DNA from 3 places in the Desulfobaculum senezii genome. Region 3 is predicted to be linked to each of the others. Evidence: predicted binding sites of a transcription regulator. Region 3 holds the regulator's gene; each other region holds the start of a gene.

Region 1 (6,033 bases), 160 kb from region 3:
CCAGTTTTGTCCTCAAACGGATTGATAATGTTGGTAAAACCCCGGCAGGATACACTATCCGGGCGGGGTGGAATCATGCCTCAAATGAAGTAGGGCGTCAAAGACCTTTGGCCCTAATTTTCCGCGCTCTGCGGCTGCCGCATGCCGGTGACGCAGGCCACGGCCTTGATGCCGTGCTTCTTGCCCGTAAAGCCGAGGCCTTCTTCGGTTGTGGCTTTCACGTTGACGCGGGCGGGGTCCACCCGCAGCAGCTGCGCGACATTGTCGCGGATGCGGCGGCGGTAGGTGGACAGCTTGGGCGTCTGCGCAATGATGGTCAGGTCCGCGTGGGTGATGGTCAGGGCCTCGCGGTGGGCGATGTCCAGAACCTCGGCCACGAGGACGGCGGATTCGATGTTGTCAAAGGCGGGGTCGTTGTCCGGGAAGTGCTGGCCGATGTCGCCTTTGCCAAGGCAGCCCAGCAGGGCGTCTGCAAGGGCGTGCAGCAGCACATCGCCATCGGAGTGTGCTACTACCTGCAGGTCGCCGTCGATGGGGATGCCGCCAATTTTCAGCGGGCGGCCCGGGCCGTATTTGTGTACGTCGTAGCCCCAGCCCACGCAGGGGTAGGCGACGGGCGCATTGGTGGTGAGCATGCGCAGGTCCTCCGGAGTGGTAATCTTGATGTTGCCTGCCTCGCCGGGAACGGTGGCGACGCGTTCACCGATGGCTTCCACCATGGAGGCGTCGTCCGTGACGGCGAGGTTCTGGTCGCGGCAGATGTCGTGCGCGCGCTGGAGCAGGGGCAAGGCAAAGGCCTGCGGGGTCTGACAGGCGCGCAGTTCGGCGCGGGGCAGGGTTTCGGCTATGGTGCCGTCTTCGCCCACGCGCTTGATGGTGTCCGCAACGGGGATGGCGGGGATGACGGCGTCGTTCCCGGCGTCCATGGCGGCAAGCAGTGAGGCAATGAGCGGAGCACTGGCAAAGGGGCGCGCCGAGTCGTGCACGAGGACGTGTGTGCAGTCCTTAGGGAGCATGGCGAGGCCGTTGTGGACGGAATCCTGCCGCCGCGGGCCGCCTGTGGCGACGAGGCAAGGCAGGGAAAAGTCGTCCTGCGCGGCAAGCTCCTTGACGGTGCGCGCGCCGTCCTCGGCTTCGCCCTCGGGGAAGACGAACACGAATCCGGCGATGCGGGGCACGCGGACCATGGTCCGGGCGCTTTTCCAAAAGAGCGGGGCGCCCTCATAGGGCAGGAACTGTTTCTTGGTGGCAAGCCCCGATGCGGCGAGGCGGGAGCCTTGTCCCGCGGCGAGAAGTATGGCCCAGACTGACATAGCGGTCTTCTTTGCGGTGGAAGGTGATGGATACAAAAGGGGCGCGAAGGCGATAACGCCTCCGCGCCGCCTGTCCTTGCGGAGATGGGAGTCGGACGGTAAGCCGGGTTCTGTCTCCCCTTGCGGGGCGGTCATCATTCCTCTAGGGCCATGGTTGCCCATGGCCTCCAGCAACCTACCCGGAAGCATCAGTCGGGCCGACCTCAAACGCTTCCCTATTTGGTCTTGCTCCGAACGGGGGTTACCTAGCCCGCCGTGTCACCACGGCGGCTGGTGGGCTCTTACCCCACCGTTTCACCCTTACCAGCACGGAGTGCTGGCGGTTTGCTTTCTGTGGCCCTGTCCATGGGTCACCCCACCTGGACGTTATCCAGCGTTCTGCCCTACGGAGCCCGGACTTTCCTCCCCGGCCCATGCGGGCCGCGACGATGACCTGTCCAACTCCCGAATATTGTGCGCCCGGCCATGGCCGGACTGCGGGACGCTACGCGGCGTCCGGATCGGTAAAGTGATTCGTCCAGTAGACCAAGCGCTGGCAGTTGGGGCAGCTCATGATCTGTTCACCCTTTTGCAGGTCGTTGAAGGCCTGCGGGGGGATGAGGATGTGGCAGCCGCTGCAGACGGCCTCGTCCACGGGGACGATGACCGGATGGCTGATGCGGGCGCGGATGAATTCATAGCGGCCAAGCACGCGCGGCGGGACGACTTCGCACGCGGCGGCGCGGTCCTTCTGCAGCTTGTTCAGGCGCTTTTTGGCGGCAGTGGTGCGCTTTTTGAGCGTGGTGCTGTTTTCGTCCAGCTGCTTTTTCAGCTCTGCGCCTTCTTCTTCCATGGACGTCTGGAGTTCTTTCTGACGTTCCAGCTCCTCGGCGAGGGCGACTTTCTCTTCCTCGCGGGTGCGGTTGATCTTCTCCATGTTGTCCATTTCGCGCATCATGGCGTGGTACTCGCGTGAGTTCCCGGCCATCATCAGCTTGTCCTTGCTCTTCTTGATCTTTTCTTCGTTGCTTTCGATCTCGTCGGCAAGAACGCGCTGCTGGTGCAGAAGGATGTCGGTCTTTTCCTTGACCTGGTTCAGGCGCTCATTGAACTTTTCATACTTGTCCTCGAGCGCGGCGAGTTCCTTGGGCAGGCTCTCCAGTTCATTTTCCAGGGTGATGATCTCGTCATCGACTTTCTGCAGAACGATGAGCTGCTCGATTTGCTTGAGGTACATGCTCAACGGGGTATCCTCCTCGGCAGTTGCCTTTGGCGGCCGGCTGCCGGCTGCCGTGAATGTATTCAGTCCCTTGCGTAAGGGCTGTGATCACTTGTGTCGCGTGGGCCAGGGGCCCGTATGCAGAGAGAACGGCTCCGCCCCCGGGAAGAAACGGACGGTGGTGCCGTCCTTTTCCATATCGGGGGCAAGCTCCTCGGCAAAGATGCGGGTCATAATCTCCTCAAGGGAGAAGTGCCCCACATCCACGGTGAATATATCCGATTCAAGCGCCAGATGGTACTTGATGTCGCCGGTGATGAAAACGTCGGCTCCGGTGGCTGCCGCTGCGTCAATGAGCGAGCCGCCGGACCCTGTGCAGTAGGCCACGGTTTCCACGCGCTCGGGCGCAGCACCGATGGACAGCAAAAAATCACGCTCAATCAGCCCGCCAAGGGTGGCGGCGAAGTCGTCCCAGCCAAGGGGCTGGGGCAGGCGTCCGGCAAAGCCGAAACCCGCGGGGTGCGCTTCGTCGGCGATGGTGGTCTCAATGATGGAGAGGTCCGTCAGGCCAAGGGCGCGAGCCAGCCATCCTGCGGGCCCAGCGGGCTGCACATCCAGCGAAGTGTGCGCCGCATAGAGCCACGCCCCGCGGGAGAGCACCCCACGGGCAACGTCCAAAAAACGGCCCGGAGTGTCCAAAAAGCGGGGCTGCATGCACAGGGGATGGTGGGTCAGGATGCACTGCGCGCCCCAGTCGAGAGCCTCGGCCACGGCGTGTGGCGTTGGGTCGAGGGTTACGGCGAGCTTGGTGATGTTGCGGGTTGTCCCGGCAATCTGCACGCCGCTTTTGTCCCATTCGGCCGCGCCGCAAAGCGGGGCCGAGCGTTCGATGCGGGCAATGACGTTCTGGATGTCCATGGTATCCCTCAAAAATAAAGGTGCTTCCCCTCTCTTCGCCAGGAGGAAAGCACCTGCTTATCGCATAGTGCCAGGGGAGGGCGCGGCGCTTCGGTCCTGCCTACGCGGCTTGGCCGGGGGGCGGAGCCGGTGCGGGATGCAGCGCGTTGATGCTGGGCATCAGTCTCCCGGGGCATGGTGCGTCCGGTTGCACGTATTTTTGTCAACGCACCCAAAAAGCGAAAGATTCTTCAATCGGAACACCCTATCTCATAGCAAAAAGAAACCACCCACGCAAGCTGGCCGGGGACGCTGTGTGGCGTTTCCGGTGGCCTGCGCTGCGGGCGGAGGATGCCGAGCGGACGGTGTCTATGCCATACGCGGCGGGGCGCGGTCAAGGAAAGTGTGGGATTTCGGGCGTGGGGATTGGGCTGGCGCGCGGGCACGCGCAGGGAGGGCCTCGCAGAATTTCTTTGGCATATGGCACATGTGCATACATCCGGAAATCTGCCATGGCACAACTGGCCGTAAAGCGCATGGGCGCTGTGGTCCCACGCGTGCAGCCAAACCCCAGACAAGGAGCAATGGACACATGAGTGTTGATTCCACCATCGGCAAGGTCCGCTATGAGGGAAACGGGAGTGCCCGCCGGTTTCCCGTGGGCTTTGTCTACGACGATGCCGACCACCTGCGGTGCTATCTGCGCCGCCCTGTGGGCAGCGGCAGTGGCGTTATGGAGCAGGTCGAACTGGTGCGGGGCGTGGATTATGCCCTTGAAGGCAACGGCGAGGCGGGCGAAGGGCTTGTGGAATATCCCCTCAGCGGCGACCCTATGCCCGCGGGCGAGTTGTTGACCATTCTCCAGTTTGTGCCCATCACGCAGGACCGCTCGTGGTCCAATGCCGACGCCATTGATGTGCGCGAGATTGAAAAATCCGACGACAAGCTCACGCGCATTTGCCTGCAGCTTCAGGAGGAGCTTGGGCGCTGCGTCAAGGTGGACGTGACGTCCGATGACAATCCGCGTGAATATTTGAGCAAAACCCAGCATGCCTATGCCTCGGCCCTTGCCGCGGCGGACAACAGCGCCAGCGACGCCGCCACGGCCCGCACAGCGGCGGAAACGGCCAGCCTCGCGCAGGAATCATGCACCAAGGACAAGGCCGAGGCCCGCCGCGCCAGCGATGTGGCCGCCGCAAGCAAAGTGCAGGCCCGTGTGGCGCAGGAGCAGGCCGCGCACGAAGCGGACGCGGCCCGGCAGGCCGCCGAGGCGGCAGCCCGCGCCCTTGCTGATGCGGGCGGCGCGGGGGAGCGCGTTCTGCACGAAGCCGTAATGGACCTTGTGACGGGCACGGCCTCGCGCCCGGCGGAGACGATGTGGTGCGTCACCGGACTGGATGCCCGGGCCTGCGCGCGCAAGGACACCATGGAAACGCCCTTTGGCACGGCGCTGTGCATCTGGCTGGAGGGCTTCCTGCACGGGTATGCCGCCGGCGACGAGATAGGCAGTCTGGAGGGCTTTGACGACGCCAAGCAGATAACGCTGTCGTGGGGCGGGCACCATTACCGGGTTATGCACTGCCTGTTGCACGAGCGGTTCCGCCAGACCCGTGTGACCCTGCACCCCATGTACACGTCCTATGGCTCGAATTACCCGACCAGCAGTGAAAACATGGTGCTGACGACCTGCGAGCGCTGCGCAGTGGGCAATGTGGCGCCGCATCAGCGCATCCACCGTGAGCTGTATACCTCGGACCCGGTGCGCCTGTGTCTGCTTGGGGATACGATTTGGGATGACCTGTCGCAGAACTTCGTCTGGACCACACCGCCTGACGGCATCACCATGGATGAGGACCTGACCCTGCACCTGAGCGCCGATGGCGAGGTTGAAGTGACGGCCAAGGGCACGGCGTACAGGACGCAAAACCTTATGGAGCTGGACGTTCAGCTGACGGCGGGTTCCATTCATGTGCTGATGCGGGATTCGGACGGGAACCTGCGCACGCGGGTGTGCGATATCCCGGCGGATGTAACGGGCAAGGTGCCGGTGATGCTGCCTGTTGGAGACAGAGAGGGCAGCATTGTCATCCGGACCGGCGCAGGGGGCGCGCAGGGGACTGTGAAGGTGCTTGGCATTTGGCAGACCCTGGGCAAGGACGTCAGCCCCATGCCGCTTATGCAGGGGGAGATGGAGCTTGAGTGCTCCGAAGGCGTTGTCTGGCACAAGGGCGACGGAGAGTACTACGCCGACTACGCGACCGAAGGCCCGCACATTGTGCGCCTGCCCGGAGCGCAATGGGGGCTGAGTACCGGCACAATGTATTGCATGCAGGTGCGCATGCCAAAGTGCCCCGGACGTGCGAATCTTCGGACCTCTCAGGCGCAAACCTTGGGCCGCCAGTTCGGAGAGGATATGCTGTTCACCTATACCCTTGAGTGTCCGCCGGACAAGGACATGTATCTGTGGCTGGACGGTCCGGGGCGGTACAGCATCAGCGAGTTCCATTTCTATAAGGCGCCCGCCTTTCCCTTTGCCATGCCGGGGCGGCTCAATGCGGGGGGATTCCTCGGCGGGGAGTTGGTCCCCGCAGGCGTCGTCCCTTGCGCCGACGGGGGCGGTACTGT
Region 2 (6,033 bases), on a different contig from region 3:
AAATGTAAGTTTTTTCTTTTTTTGATGATTTTATTTAATGAGAACTGAAATAAATCGCCATCGAGTACATACCCCTTACATTTGGGCACGGCTCCATTTTTTATATCTTCAATGAAAAAAATTTCATCGAAGCCTGACTCAATAAAAGGTAGACGTCGATTATAAAAGTACCCGTAGTTCCCATGGAACACAGCTGAATGAAACCCTTTACTTTTGCAAACTCGCGGCAAAGTTTTAAGTGTTGAAAAAGGGTATCCTTCTACTTTGTATGGTATTCTCCCTCTTGTTGGCACTCGGCAAGTTAACATTTGAAAATCGGCCCCTGCTGATCCGAAGGTATGGCTTTGGAAGGCTTTGTAGAACAATGCCTTTTTGCTTATTTTATTTATAAAAGGAGTGACGTACTCCCCTTGTTGCGTTTTCTTAAAAAGAATGGAGTAATCCAAGCTTTCAACTTGAATTATGACGATGTTTTGGGTTTTAGGCGGGAAGGGATCTATGCCGGTTATTTTTGAACTTTCTTTGACTTCTGTCGACGCCATCACCAAATTGAGTAATCGCTCTGAATCTGCACAGTACACACCGTTAATAGCCCAAGCGGGAAGATAGCCATAAACTTCGCCAAAAATTTTCCAGCTTCCCCAGGAGCCAACAGAGCTAAAAGAAGGCATGAAGAGTAAAGAGATAGCAATGCAAGATCCGCATCCGTACGCAGCCCACCGCGAAAGTAATGGACTTGTTTCTACTACTTTGTTTAAATACAATTTTTTGTACAGATAAATTTTCAATACCAATAGAGTAGTCAAGCTCACAACAATCTTTGCATCAACTAACTGTAAGGCATAATCTAAAACAGCACCACCCTCTGAGGCCTGCGAGAAAACGACCTGTTCAGATAACGGATAACCAAAGTACTGGAAATACGTTATTAGTATTGTAGAATAGAGTAAATGTGAAAACATAAAGAAAAATACTAGACGTTTACGAAAAAAAGCCAACACAAAGAGGATGCAAAAGAAAGATATCCCCCAACGGATTCCATGCTTACCAATCCAAGAAAACCATCTGACGAACCTAGGTTCTAGTGTGTATTCTTGGACGAATGCAACTTCGAGCCACCAAATAATAGTTATGGCCAACATATAAAAAATATATTTTTTATTGCGTTTCTGTGATAACAGTCTCATAGATACTCCAAGGTGGAAAAGGTCTGTGAAGTATAGACCTCTATGCAGGTTGCCAAATTACAAAGTATGTGGAAGGTCCAATCTTATCCCTGCCTTAATACATTATAGGGTGATAATTGAAGGACATAGGGGTGTAAAGTCCAAATTTGAGAGGGGACTTTACATGCAAGTTGGGCGGATTGAATATGTAGAAGTGGTCCGGTTTGTTCGGACCATTTGGCGGCAAAACAGGTGACCTACTAGGTTAGTCCTCAGACAGATTTTGGGGTACAGTCTCACGATGGAGGCCCCATGAAAGCTACAGTGAAAGTCGCCCGCCAGCGTTTGAGCGTGCTTAAGCTTGCAGATAACGCCACAGCCTTTCGATCATGACGTTGTCCATCCAGCGGCCTCTGCCATGGATATATATAGACACAAGCATCGCGGAGTGTCCGGGTGAAATCATAGTGTAACCCTCCCGTATATTAGCCCCAGCAAAAAGTAGAGATTTCTGGCACGCGTATCTGCTCATGGCCTCTTCCAGAGCGGATGCGTAAAATTCGGCATCCATGGTGTTTGACAGGCGCCATGACAGCACGGCCCGACTATACCAATCCATGACGGCCATCAGGCCCATCTTTCGCATCTGCCGGCTCCCCAAGAATGACATTTCCATGAACAACTCATCAATACGGCGCATCAACCTAAGGTTGAATGGCGATTCGCCCACAGGTTGGTAGTAAAACGTCGACCGATTCAAATGCAGCAACTCGCACTGCCGTCGAATACTGAGCGCTGGATGGTCCTTTTCGACCAGCATACGCCTTTGTTCGCAGCTCAGATTTTGGCGAAGGCTTGTTGCGAAAAATCCTTCTCCACCGGCAGCTGGCCGATTTTGGCATGTAATTCTTTAATCTGAGTTTCATAGCTCTGCTGATCATTTTGGACCTTGCCAGAGAATGATGAGACCACTCCTTCTTTGGCTTACCTTTTCCGTTGGGAAATTTGATTGGGGTGAACTCAATACTTGGTGGACAACTCAGAAAGAGTTCCCCGGCCAACGTATCAAGCGCGACCCGAGCCTTGAACTCGGAGCTGAACCTTCTTCTCTTTTTGGACATGAACTGCCTCCTCGCGACAGCTTATGACCACCTTAGCGGCTGGTCCAGTTTTCTGAGTCCACTTCTCAACCTCTAGTCCTCATCCTCAATGCCCAACTGGCGCATCTTGTAGCGCAGGCCGGCACCAGTGATTTGGAAAATGCGCGCGGCTTTGGCTACGTTGCCGCCGGTGAGGCGCAGGACGTTACGGATGCACTGGGTTTCGTACTCCTGCACGCAGGCCTTTAGCGGGATGACGCTACTTTTCTTTACGGTGCTGTAGTCGAAGAAGGCGGGTTCCGGCTCAGGAGCCGGGGCCGGCTGGGGCTGCTGGGCCCCGCCGAGACTGGGGCCGCCTAGGGAGACGCCGGTGCGGTAGGCATCGCGGAAGTGTCGGGGCAGACAGTCGCGTTCAATGGCGGGGCGCTCACCAAGTAGGGCAAGGCTGCCCTCAATGACATGGAGCAGTTCGCGGATATTCCCCGGCCAGTCGTAGTCCTGCAGCATGTGCAGGACGTCGTCGGACAGAACAACGGGTTTGCCAGATGCCGGCAGGCTGGAGCGCCCAATAAAGGTTCGCGCCAAAAGCTGGATGTCGCTTTTGCGCTCGCGCAAGGGCGGTACGGCAATGCCCACGACGGCAAGGCGGTAGAACAGGTCGCGCCGCAGGAGGCCATTTTGAATGGCGGTGAACGGGTCCTCGTTCAGGATGCTGATGACGCGCACGTCCACGGGAATTTCCGAATGCGAGCCAAGGCGGCGGACGCGTTTCTCCTGCAGCACGCGCAGGAGTTTGGCTTGCAGGCCAAGGGGCATGGAGTTGAGTTCGTCAAGGAGCAGGGTGCCACCATCGGCTTCCTCGAACAAGCCGGGCTTGTCCGGGGCGTCGGTGTACGCGCCTTTGGCCGTACCAAAGAGGATGCCCTCCAGCAGATTCTCCGGAATAGCCGCGCAGTTCACCGGCACAAGGGACTTGCTGCGCCGATCGCTTTCCGAGTGGATGGCCTGCGCGAACACTTCCTTACCCGTGCCGCTCTCGCCCCAAATCATCACTGGCGAGGGCGTGGCCGCGGCGGTGCGGGCTTCGTCCAGCACTTCGCGCAGCGCCGGATCATCACCCACCAGACAGTCAAAGGTATAGCAGTCGGTATTCTTCCCGGAGCTGCGCGCCGAACCAGCACACCCCCGCGCTCTGTCGGCGACGGATGTGGTGCCTGTCCACAGCGTGAAAGCAATGACCCCGTCCTTCTTCCCCCGCCGGAAGAGTGGAATAAAGTCCGATACCGTGCTGGCCAAATAGTTGTTGGTGGTCTTGTAGTAATAGGACTTTTTGAGCAGGGGCTTGCCGTCTTCAAGGCATTCCATAGTGGGAATGCGCGAGAGCTCGTAGGGCAGGTAGAGGCTGGTGATGTGTTGCCCTTCGACATGGATGCGGCTGAACCCGTCCACGCGGCGCTGGATGGTGTTCATGTATTCACAGATGCCGTCCGCGTTCACCACGGCCACACCAAAGCCAAGATTCTCCCAAATGGTGCGCATGGCGGAAGTCAGGACGTCCCTGCGGGACACATTGGCAAAGGCGAGTGGGTCAACGTTCATTTTTCACAACCTCATTGCTGCATTTGTGGGTGGGGAGGGCTTTTGCCACCCTTTTGGCCCTAGCACAATGAAAGAATTGTTTGCTAAAAGAAAGAATTTTTTCGAATTAAAAACTTTTTTCACCCAAAAAGTAAAGCCTGCAAAATGTAAAATATCCTGTGAAGACAGTTGGTTAAGTGCACATCGTCACCGCTTGTGCCCTCTGGCACACCCCGTGCAAGTTCCAAATCGAACAAGCAAGAAAGCTCCGCAAGGATCATCACCTCAGGGATAATCTTTACAGCAACAGGAGACGGAAATGACGACGTGTACGTGTGATAAGCCTGCCGAAACCGCTGCCGCGGGATACGGCATCAATTGGGATACGGCCGACAGCCGCGTGAAGGAACTCAAAGACTTTTTGATGACCGCCCCCCAGGTCATGGACCCCGAACGCCTGCAGTTCCTGAACGAGGTGTACGAAGAGTTCCGTGGTGAATCCACCTACTACATTCGCGCCAAGCTGTTCGAGCGCGTGCTGACCAAGAAGAACATCTTCCTGGACGGCAACCCCATCGTGGGTACCCTCACCGGCGTCCGCGCCGGCGTGTACGCCTACCCCGAGTGGAACGTTGCCTGGATTAAGGAAGAAATGCAGATGGCCAAGATGGCCTCCCTTGGCGAGATGAAAATCCCCGCCGAGACGCAGGAACTTCTGGAAAAGACCTACAAGCGCTGGAAGGGCCGTACCTGCATCGACCTGAACAACAAGATGTTCAAGGAAAAGTACGGCATCAATCCCAAGCCGTTTGCCAAGGCCGGCATGTACTACGAGAACGTCAGCGTCGCCAGCGGCTCCGGCATTGCCGATTATCCCATGGTGCTCAACAAGGGCCTGCGCTGGCTCATCGACGACATCCGCTCCCGCTTCGAGAACTGCCCCACCACCTTGGAGAACAAGGAAAAGCACGATCTCTACCGCTCCATGATCGTGGCCCTCGAAGCTTGCATCAAGCACGCTCACCGCTACGCCGACCTCGCCGAGAAGACCGCCGAGGACGAGAGCGACCCCAAGGCCAAGGCTGAGCTGCTGGAAATCGCTGAAATCTGCCGCCGCGTGCCCGAGTACCCGGCGCGCAACTTCCGCGAAGCCATCCAGTCCTTCTGGTTCACGCACCTCGCCATCGAGATTGAGCAGATGGCCTGCGCCACCTCTCCGGGCCGCTATGGCCAGTACATGTACCCCTTCTACAAGAAGGACATCGAGGAAGGCCGCCTCACCAAGGAACAGGTGCTTACGCTCCTGAAGTTCCAGTGGATCAAGCACCTTGAGCTGGCTGAGTACCAGGGTAACTCCTACGCGCTGACCCTGTCCGGCCACACCGGCCAGAGCATCACCATCGGCGGCGTGGACGCCAACGGCAACGACGCCAGCACCGAGCTGGAGGAACTGCTTCTGGATACCCAGATTCAGATGAAGAACATCCAGCCCACGCTGACGCTGCTCTTCCATCCCAAGCTCAAGGACTCCTACATGAAGAAGGTTGTTGAGTGCATCCGTGGTGGTTCCGGCCAGCCGCAGATTCTCAACAACGACGTCGTCGTCCAGCGTAACCTTGCCCGCTTCTCCCAGTACGAAAACGGCATTACCCTTGAGGACGCCCGCAATTGCGGCAACTTCGGCTGCGTGTCCACCGGCGTGTGCGGCAAGGGCAGCTTCATCGCTCAGGAAGACCAGCCCTGCCTCGCCAAGGTTGTGGAACTGATGCTCCACAACGGCAAGTGCCCCGTCACCAAGAAGAAGGTTGGCGTCGAGTCCGGCGATCCCCTGACCTTCGAGACCTTCGACGACGTGTACGAAGCCACCAAGAAGCAGTTGGATCACCTGTTCAACATCTCCCGCAAGCACTCCGATCTCAGCCAGATGGCGCGTGTGCAGGTTGTGCCTAGCATCTTCCGCTCCGCCATGTACGATGGCTGCATTGAGAACGGCGTGTGCGAGGAAGCCGGCGGCTGCACTTACTCTCAGGTGAACCCCATCATGACCGCGGGCATCGACGCTGCCAACGCCCTGCTGGCCATCAAGCATCTGGTGTTCGACACCAAGCAGCTGACCATGCAGCAGCTGCTGGAGGCTCTGGAAGCCAACTTCGTCGGCTACGAGGACATCCAGAAGATGTGCTTCGAGG
Region 3 (6,033 bases):
GGACCAACACATCGGGGTCCGGGTCCGGCCCGAACTTGGCATGCATAAACGCGGCGAGCCCCGCCACGTCCACAAAACACTTCTCCACCCCGTGTGGGATGGCAAGCCCCATAATTTCCTGCCGCAATGGGTCGTGGGCCACGTCGTCATTCGCCACGACAATCCAGCGCGACTTGGTGAAGGGGAGCCACGTTTCGATAATCTGACCATGGATCAGTCTGTTGTCCACGCGCACCCAATACATCTTAGCCTTCCGCGACTTTGCGCCGCAGAATTTCGCCTGCGACGACAATACCCTGACAGCCGGCGCTTGCGGCTTCGCTGGCAAGGCTTTTCAGTTTCATGGATCGGGTACCAAGCACTTTGAGCAGCATGGGCAGATTCACGCCGGTGATGACCTCCAGCGGCCCGGAGCCCATAAGGGACAGGCTGAGGTTGGTGGGAGTGCCACCAAACATGTCGGTCAGCATCAGTACGCCGGCGCCTGCATCGACGCGCTCCACGGCTTCGCGCAGGTTCTGGAGAATTTCGTCCATCTCCTGATCCACGCCCACACCGATGGCTTCGCAGTATTCCTGCTCGCCAAGGATGACCTCGGCGGCATTCAGCAAATGCTCGCCGTACTCCGCGTGGGTGACGATGACCACACCGACTGTCTTGGTTGTCTTTTCGCTCATGATACCCGCTAGCGCGCCACTTACGGCGCGAATGGAATTTCGTCCTTCACCCGCCTCATTCGAGGTCGAGATGCCTGTGCTCAAGAAATACGGAATACTCTGCCTGACGCAGAGAGTCAAAGACGGCTTCGGCCACGGCGACGGACCTGTGCCTGCCGCCGGTGCACCCAATGGCAACCGTCAGCCTGTACCGCCCTTCCCGCGCGTAGCACGGCAGGACATAGTGCAGGAAATCAAGCTGTTTCTCAAGATATTCCCCGCCCTCTGGCGAGCGCAGGACAAAATCGGAAACCGCCTTGTCACGGCCCGTGAGGCTCCGCAGGGACTTTTCAAAATACGGATTCGGCAAAAAGCGCAGGTCAAAGACAAGGTCCGCGTCCGTTGGCACCCCGTGCTTAAAGCCAAAGGTCACCAAATACACGTGCAGGCCATAGCATTTGTCCTGCAGGAAATTCCATTTCTCCTGCAACGTGCGGCGCAGGTCGTGGATGGAATAATCCGAGGTGTCGATGACAAGCTCGGCCAAATCGCGCACCGGGGCGAGCAGGCGGCGCTCCTCCACAAGGGCGCGGTCCAGCCCAACGCCCTGCTCCAGCGGATGCGGACGGCGGGTGGCCGCATACCTGCGGCGCAGGACATTCTCTCCCGCCTCAATGAACACCACGCGCGGCTCCACGCCGCTTTCGGCAAGGATACCCCGTGTCTGTTCCCATTTGGCAGTAAAGTCCGAGTGACGCACGTCCAGCCCAAGGGTCAATCCTCGGTGGTACACTTCTTTCTGACGGCGAAACAGGTCCACGAATTCGGGGATGACATCCGGGGGCAACCCGTCCACGGAGACGAAGCCAAGGTCCTCAAAAACCTTCAGGGCAGTGGATTTGCCCGCTCCGGAAAGACCAGAGAGGATAATGACGGGAAAATCCGGCTCGGTGGCCGCTCCCGGCACGACAGGTTCCATGCTTAGGCTCCCTTGATAAGGCGGACCAGTTCGTCCTTATCGCCAGCCTCCAAGAAGGCCGTGCGGAACTTCTCATCCTTAAGGGTACGGGAGATGTGGGCAAGGATGCGCAGGTGCATCCCGGCCACCTTTTCCGGCGCAAGCACAAGGAAGAAGATGTGGCAGGGCTTAAAATCCAGCGCATCAAAGTCAACGCCCTCGCGGCTTCTGGCGGCAACGACGACGATGTCGTCCAGCCCCTCCAGCTTGCCGTGGGGGATGGCGATGCCGTCGCCGATTCCAGTGGTGCCGAGGGATTCCCGTTCCAGCAGGACGTCCTTGGCCTGTTCAGGGTCAATGCCCTGCACATGCTGCGCAGCCCCGGCCACAAGTTCGGCCAGAACCGAAGACTTGGTTCTGGCCGAAAGTTCAGGGAATATCAAATCGCTATCGACAAAATCTCCGAGCTTCATTCGTACATCCCGGGATCAATGAGGCCGTACTCGCCGGTCTTGCGGCGGTAGATGACATTGACCCGTTCGGTTTCAGCGTTGCGGAACACGAGGAAATCATACTTGAAGGTGTCCAGCTGCATGGCGGCCTCGTCGGCCATCATGGGCTTGGGCGTGTAGGTGTCGGCCTGCACGATGACAGGGCCGGATGCGGCGTCCATGTCCTCGGCGTCGAATCCGCCAAGGGCGGCGACGTCCTCCTGGCGCACGGTATCGCGCGCGCGGCGGCGGTCCTTGTCCTTTTCACGCATCTTGCGGACCTGTGCGGACATCTTGTCCAGCACAAGGTCGATGGAGGAGTACATGTCTTCCGATTCCTCAACGGCGGACATGTTCATATTGTCCCCGGCAAGCGAGACCTCCGCGATGTGGCGAAACTTCTCCACACTCAGGTTGATCTGCAACTCGGCATTGCCGGTATCGGCGTACTTGATCAGCTTTTCAAAGCGCTTGCGGGCATACTGCTTGAGATGGTCCGAAGGCTCGAAATTCTTAAAGGTCAAGCTGATGTTCATCGACGATCCTCCTTAACTGCTGGGGTTGGATCGAATACTCACCATAGAGGAAAGTGTACTTGCATTCAGCCTGAAAATAAAGGGTGTTGTCGCCGCTCCGCCCCTCCTAAAAGACCTGCTTGCGTTTGGAGGAGGACGGTATGCCGAGGGAGCTGCGATATTTGGCAACAGTTCGCCGTGCGATGTTGACCTGAAGCCGCCCTTTGAGGATCTCGGCGATTTTCTCGTCCGAAAGAGGCTTTTTGGTATCTTCCTTTCCGATGAGTTCCTTGATGTGTGCCTTCACGCTCTCGGAGCCGACCTGCGATCCGTCGTCCATACCGAGGGCGCTGTTGAAGAAAAATTTCAGCTCGAACACGCCATGGGGCGTGGACACATACTTGCTGGTGGTAATGCGGCTGATGGTGGATTCGTGCATCTCGATGTCATCGGCCACATCCTTGAGGATAAGGGGCTTCAGACGGGTCACGCCATGCTCAAAGAACCCACGCTGGAAGCGCACAAGACTCTCCATAACCTTATAGAGGGTCCGCTGGCGCTGGTACAGGCTTTTCATCAGCCACTGGGCGGAACGCAGGCGCTCGTGCAGGTATTCCTTCTCCGGCGCGCCGCGCCCATCCTTCACGGAATCAAGATAGAAATCATTGACCGTCAGCTGCGGCAAACCGTCGTCATTGAGCACGATGACGAAGTCATCCTCGTACTTGTAGACGTGCACATCCGGGCTGACGTACTGCGCCTCGCCACTGCCAAAGGCAGCACCGGGCATGGGGTCGAGGGTTTGCAGAAAGTCGAGGTATTCCTTGAGGCCTTCAAGGGTGAGGCGGAACTTGCGCGCCAGCGGCTTGTAGCGGCGCTTTTCAAGGTCCTCCAGGTGGTCGCTGACGAGGGAGTGCAGGATGGGGTCGTCGTAGCCGTTGACCTCCAGCTGCACAAGCAGACACTCGCGCGGGTCGCGGGCGGCAACGCCCACGGGGTCCATGCGCTGGACGCGGTGCAGCGTTTCCTCCACGGCGTCCACGGAGCACTTGGCTTCCTCGGCGATTTCCTCAACGGTGCTTTGCAGGTAGCCCTGCGAGCCAAGGTTGCCAAGGATGACCTCTGCGATGTTCACCTGCTCCGGCGTCATGTCCGAGAGGCGGATCTGCCATTCCAGATGCCCTTCCAGCGATGGCTTGGACGAAAGGCGGGCCTCAAAGGACAAGCCCTCCTCCGGGATTTCCGCTTCACGCGCCGAGGACTGCCGCCCCGTGGAAGAGAACTCCCCGAGGTAGTTTTCCCAATCCGCGCCCTGCATCGCGTCCTGATCGCCAACGCCATCGGCCATGGCTTCGCCGTTATCTACGGCTTCTGCCGACCGGGCGTCCTGCTCGGCCTCGGCCTTCTCCTGCGACGGCTCGACGGCGGCCTCCTCCAGAAGGGGATTCTCGAGGAGTTCCTGCTGGACCATGTCCACCAACTCCACGCGGGAGAGCTGCAGCAGCTTGATGGCCTGCTGCAACTGCGGTGTCATGACCAGTTGCTGAGAGAGCTTGAGTTGTTGTCGTAGTTCAAGTGCCATGTTGGCTTATGTCTTCTTGCGAAATGTTGGCGTTGCAGATTCCGTATCAGGCTGCCCCGTCAAAGGGGGCGGAAGTGCGACAGTGCCTACGGCATCTAAAAAAAATGGTGCTTGTGCGGACTTCGTTACCGACCGCACAAGCACCATGCCACATTCACAACAAGCTTGCAACCAAGACTGGCAAGGTTCTTGAATATAGGGATTTATATAGAATTTCCGGAAGGTTACAGGCAGAACGTCTCGCCAAGGTAGACCCGGCGAGCCTTAGGATCGGCACAAATTTCTTCCGGAGTGCCGCTCAGGATGATGCGGCCTTCGTAGACAAGGTAGGCCCTGTCGCAAATACGCAGGGTTTCGCGGACGTTATGGTCGGAAATGAGCACGCCAATGCCCTTCTCTTTCAGCCCGCGTACAATTCCTTGTATGTCATCCACGGCGATGGGGTCAATCCCCGCAAAAGGCTCATCCAGCAGCATGAATTTCGGATTCAGAATAAGCGCGCGGGCGATCTCGAGCCGCCTGCGCTCACCGCCGGAGAGGTGCATGGCCTTCTGGTCCGCAAGGCGCGTGATGCCAAGCTCGTCCAGCAGCTGGTCCGCGCGCCGCTTCTGCTCTGCGCTGTCCAGCCCGCTCTGCTCCAGAATAATCTCCAGATTCTGCCGCACGGACAGCTTTTTGAAGATGGAGCTTTCCTGCGGCAGATAGCTCATGCCGAGGCGGGCGCGCTCGTGCAGGGGCAGCATGGTGATGGCCTCGTCGTCAAGGTGCACTGCGCCGCCGTTGGGCTTGATGATGCCCGCCAGCATGTAGAACGTGGTGGTCTTGCCCGCGCCATTAGGGCCAAGCAGACCAACAACCTCGCCCTGCGCCACATTGACGGCGATATCCTGCACAACCTTGCGCTGCCCATAGATCTTGCACAGATCATTGGCTGAAAGGACACTCATGCTACTTGCCGCCCCCGTCAGCCGGGGTGAAGAAGATGGCTTCCACGGGTGCGTCGCCGCTTTCCACTTCGCTACGGTTATCCTTGAGCCACAGGCGGATAATCTTGCCGGCGATGCTATTTTCGCCATCCTTGAGCACGGGCTTGCCGGTGAGGGTCAGCAGACCATCTTCGGCGGTGTACACAGCCTTGCGGCAGGTGCCGGTCTTGCCCTCGCGCTTCAGGCGTACGTTGCCGGTGGCGACAATTTTCCGGATGGTTCCGGGCGTATCCGGCGTATTGGACGGGGTGAGGTGCACTGTCATCTTGTCGGACCAGATTTTCATATCCGGCCGGGTGACGAGCACATCTCCCGTAAAGACGACGGTCTTGCCGCTTTCGTCGTAAACGGTTTTCTGAGAGGTGATTTTGGTCGGTACGGTATCGGCGGCCGCGGCAAAGGCCAGCGAGGCCGCTACGAGCACACCCGCAAGAGCGAGTGCGGCGGTGCGTGCAAACGTCTTCAAGGCTACTTCTCCCTGCCCGGGGCGGCCATGCCGTCCATGACGGACTCCACGCCCCCGGTGGCGGTGATGACATTGGTGGAAAGATCATAGACGACTTCCGGCGCGCGGAGGGTCATGCCCTCGCGCACAATGCGGACATCCTCGCGGAGTGTGATAATCCGCGCCTCGCCGTCATAGTTCAGACGCTTGGAATACACTGTGGTATCGCCACTTGTCACGACAACTTCGGGCCACAATTCCGCAGAACCCGTCGCCTGATCAACGCGCCCCTTGGGGGCAACGATATGCACAGGCTCGCGGCCCTCCTTGGTCCAGTCGATGACGGGAGCCTCAACCGTGATGCGGCCGTCCTGCTTTTCGTAGTCGGCGCTCTCGGCCT

Evidence for each region. The regulator sigma-54, encoded in region 3, starts transcription at its own class of promoters, with help from an activator protein. The targets are predictions, from matches to a motif close to CTGGCACGGNNNNTGCTT.
Region 1: ispD (2-C-methyl-D-erythritol 4-phosphate cytidylyltransferase) is a predicted target of sigma-54. The motif match lies at 1,497-1,514, and genes of this name have one in related genera.
Region 2: ACYQ2T_RS17780 (glycyl radical protein) is a predicted target of sigma-54. The motif match lies at 4,068-4,085, and genes of this name have one in related genera.

What each region holds. Positions count from the first base shown of each region.
Region 1 is NZ_BAAHYU010000002.1:1,401,965-1,407,997, forward strand. It holds gene ispD (2-C-methyl-D-erythritol 4-phosphate cytidylyltransferase) at 114-1,313, opposite strand; RNA gene rnpB (RNase P RNA component class A) at 1,397-1,758, opposite strand; gene ACYQ2T_RS07120 (zinc ribbon domain-containing protein) at 1,798-2,529, opposite strand; gene ACYQ2T_RS07125 (Nif3-like dinuclear metal center hexameric protein) at 2,620-3,429, opposite strand; gene ACYQ2T_RS07130 (hypothetical protein) at 4,001-6,033, shown strand, end outside.
Region 2 is NZ_BAAHYU010000007.1:3,979-10,011, forward strand. It holds gene ACYQ2T_RS17765 (LTA synthase family protein) at 1-1,187, opposite strand, end outside; gene ACYQ2T_RS17770 (transposase family protein) at 1,522-1,986, opposite strand; gene ACYQ2T_RS17775 (sigma-54 interaction domain-containing protein) at 2,360-3,865, opposite strand; gene ACYQ2T_RS17780 (glycyl radical protein) at 4,164-6,033, shown strand, end outside.
Region 3 is NZ_BAAHYU010000002.1:1,564,203-1,570,235, reverse strand. It holds gene ACYQ2T_RS07815 (PTS sugar transporter subunit IIB) at 1-244, opposite strand, end outside; gene ACYQ2T_RS07810 (PTS sugar transporter subunit IIA) at 246-677, opposite strand; gene rapZ (RNase adapter RapZ) at 733-1,635, opposite strand; gene ACYQ2T_RS07800 (PTS sugar transporter subunit IIA) at 1,638-2,087, opposite strand; gene hpf (ribosome hibernation-promoting factor, HPF/YfiA family) at 2,084-2,641, opposite strand; gene rpoN (RNA polymerase factor sigma-54) at 2,748-4,202, opposite strand; gene lptB (LPS export ABC transporter ATP-binding protein) at 4,427-5,149, opposite strand; gene ACYQ2T_RS07780 (LptA/OstA family protein) at 5,151-5,654, opposite strand; gene lptC (LPS export ABC transporter periplasmic protein LptC) at 5,657-6,033, opposite strand, start outside.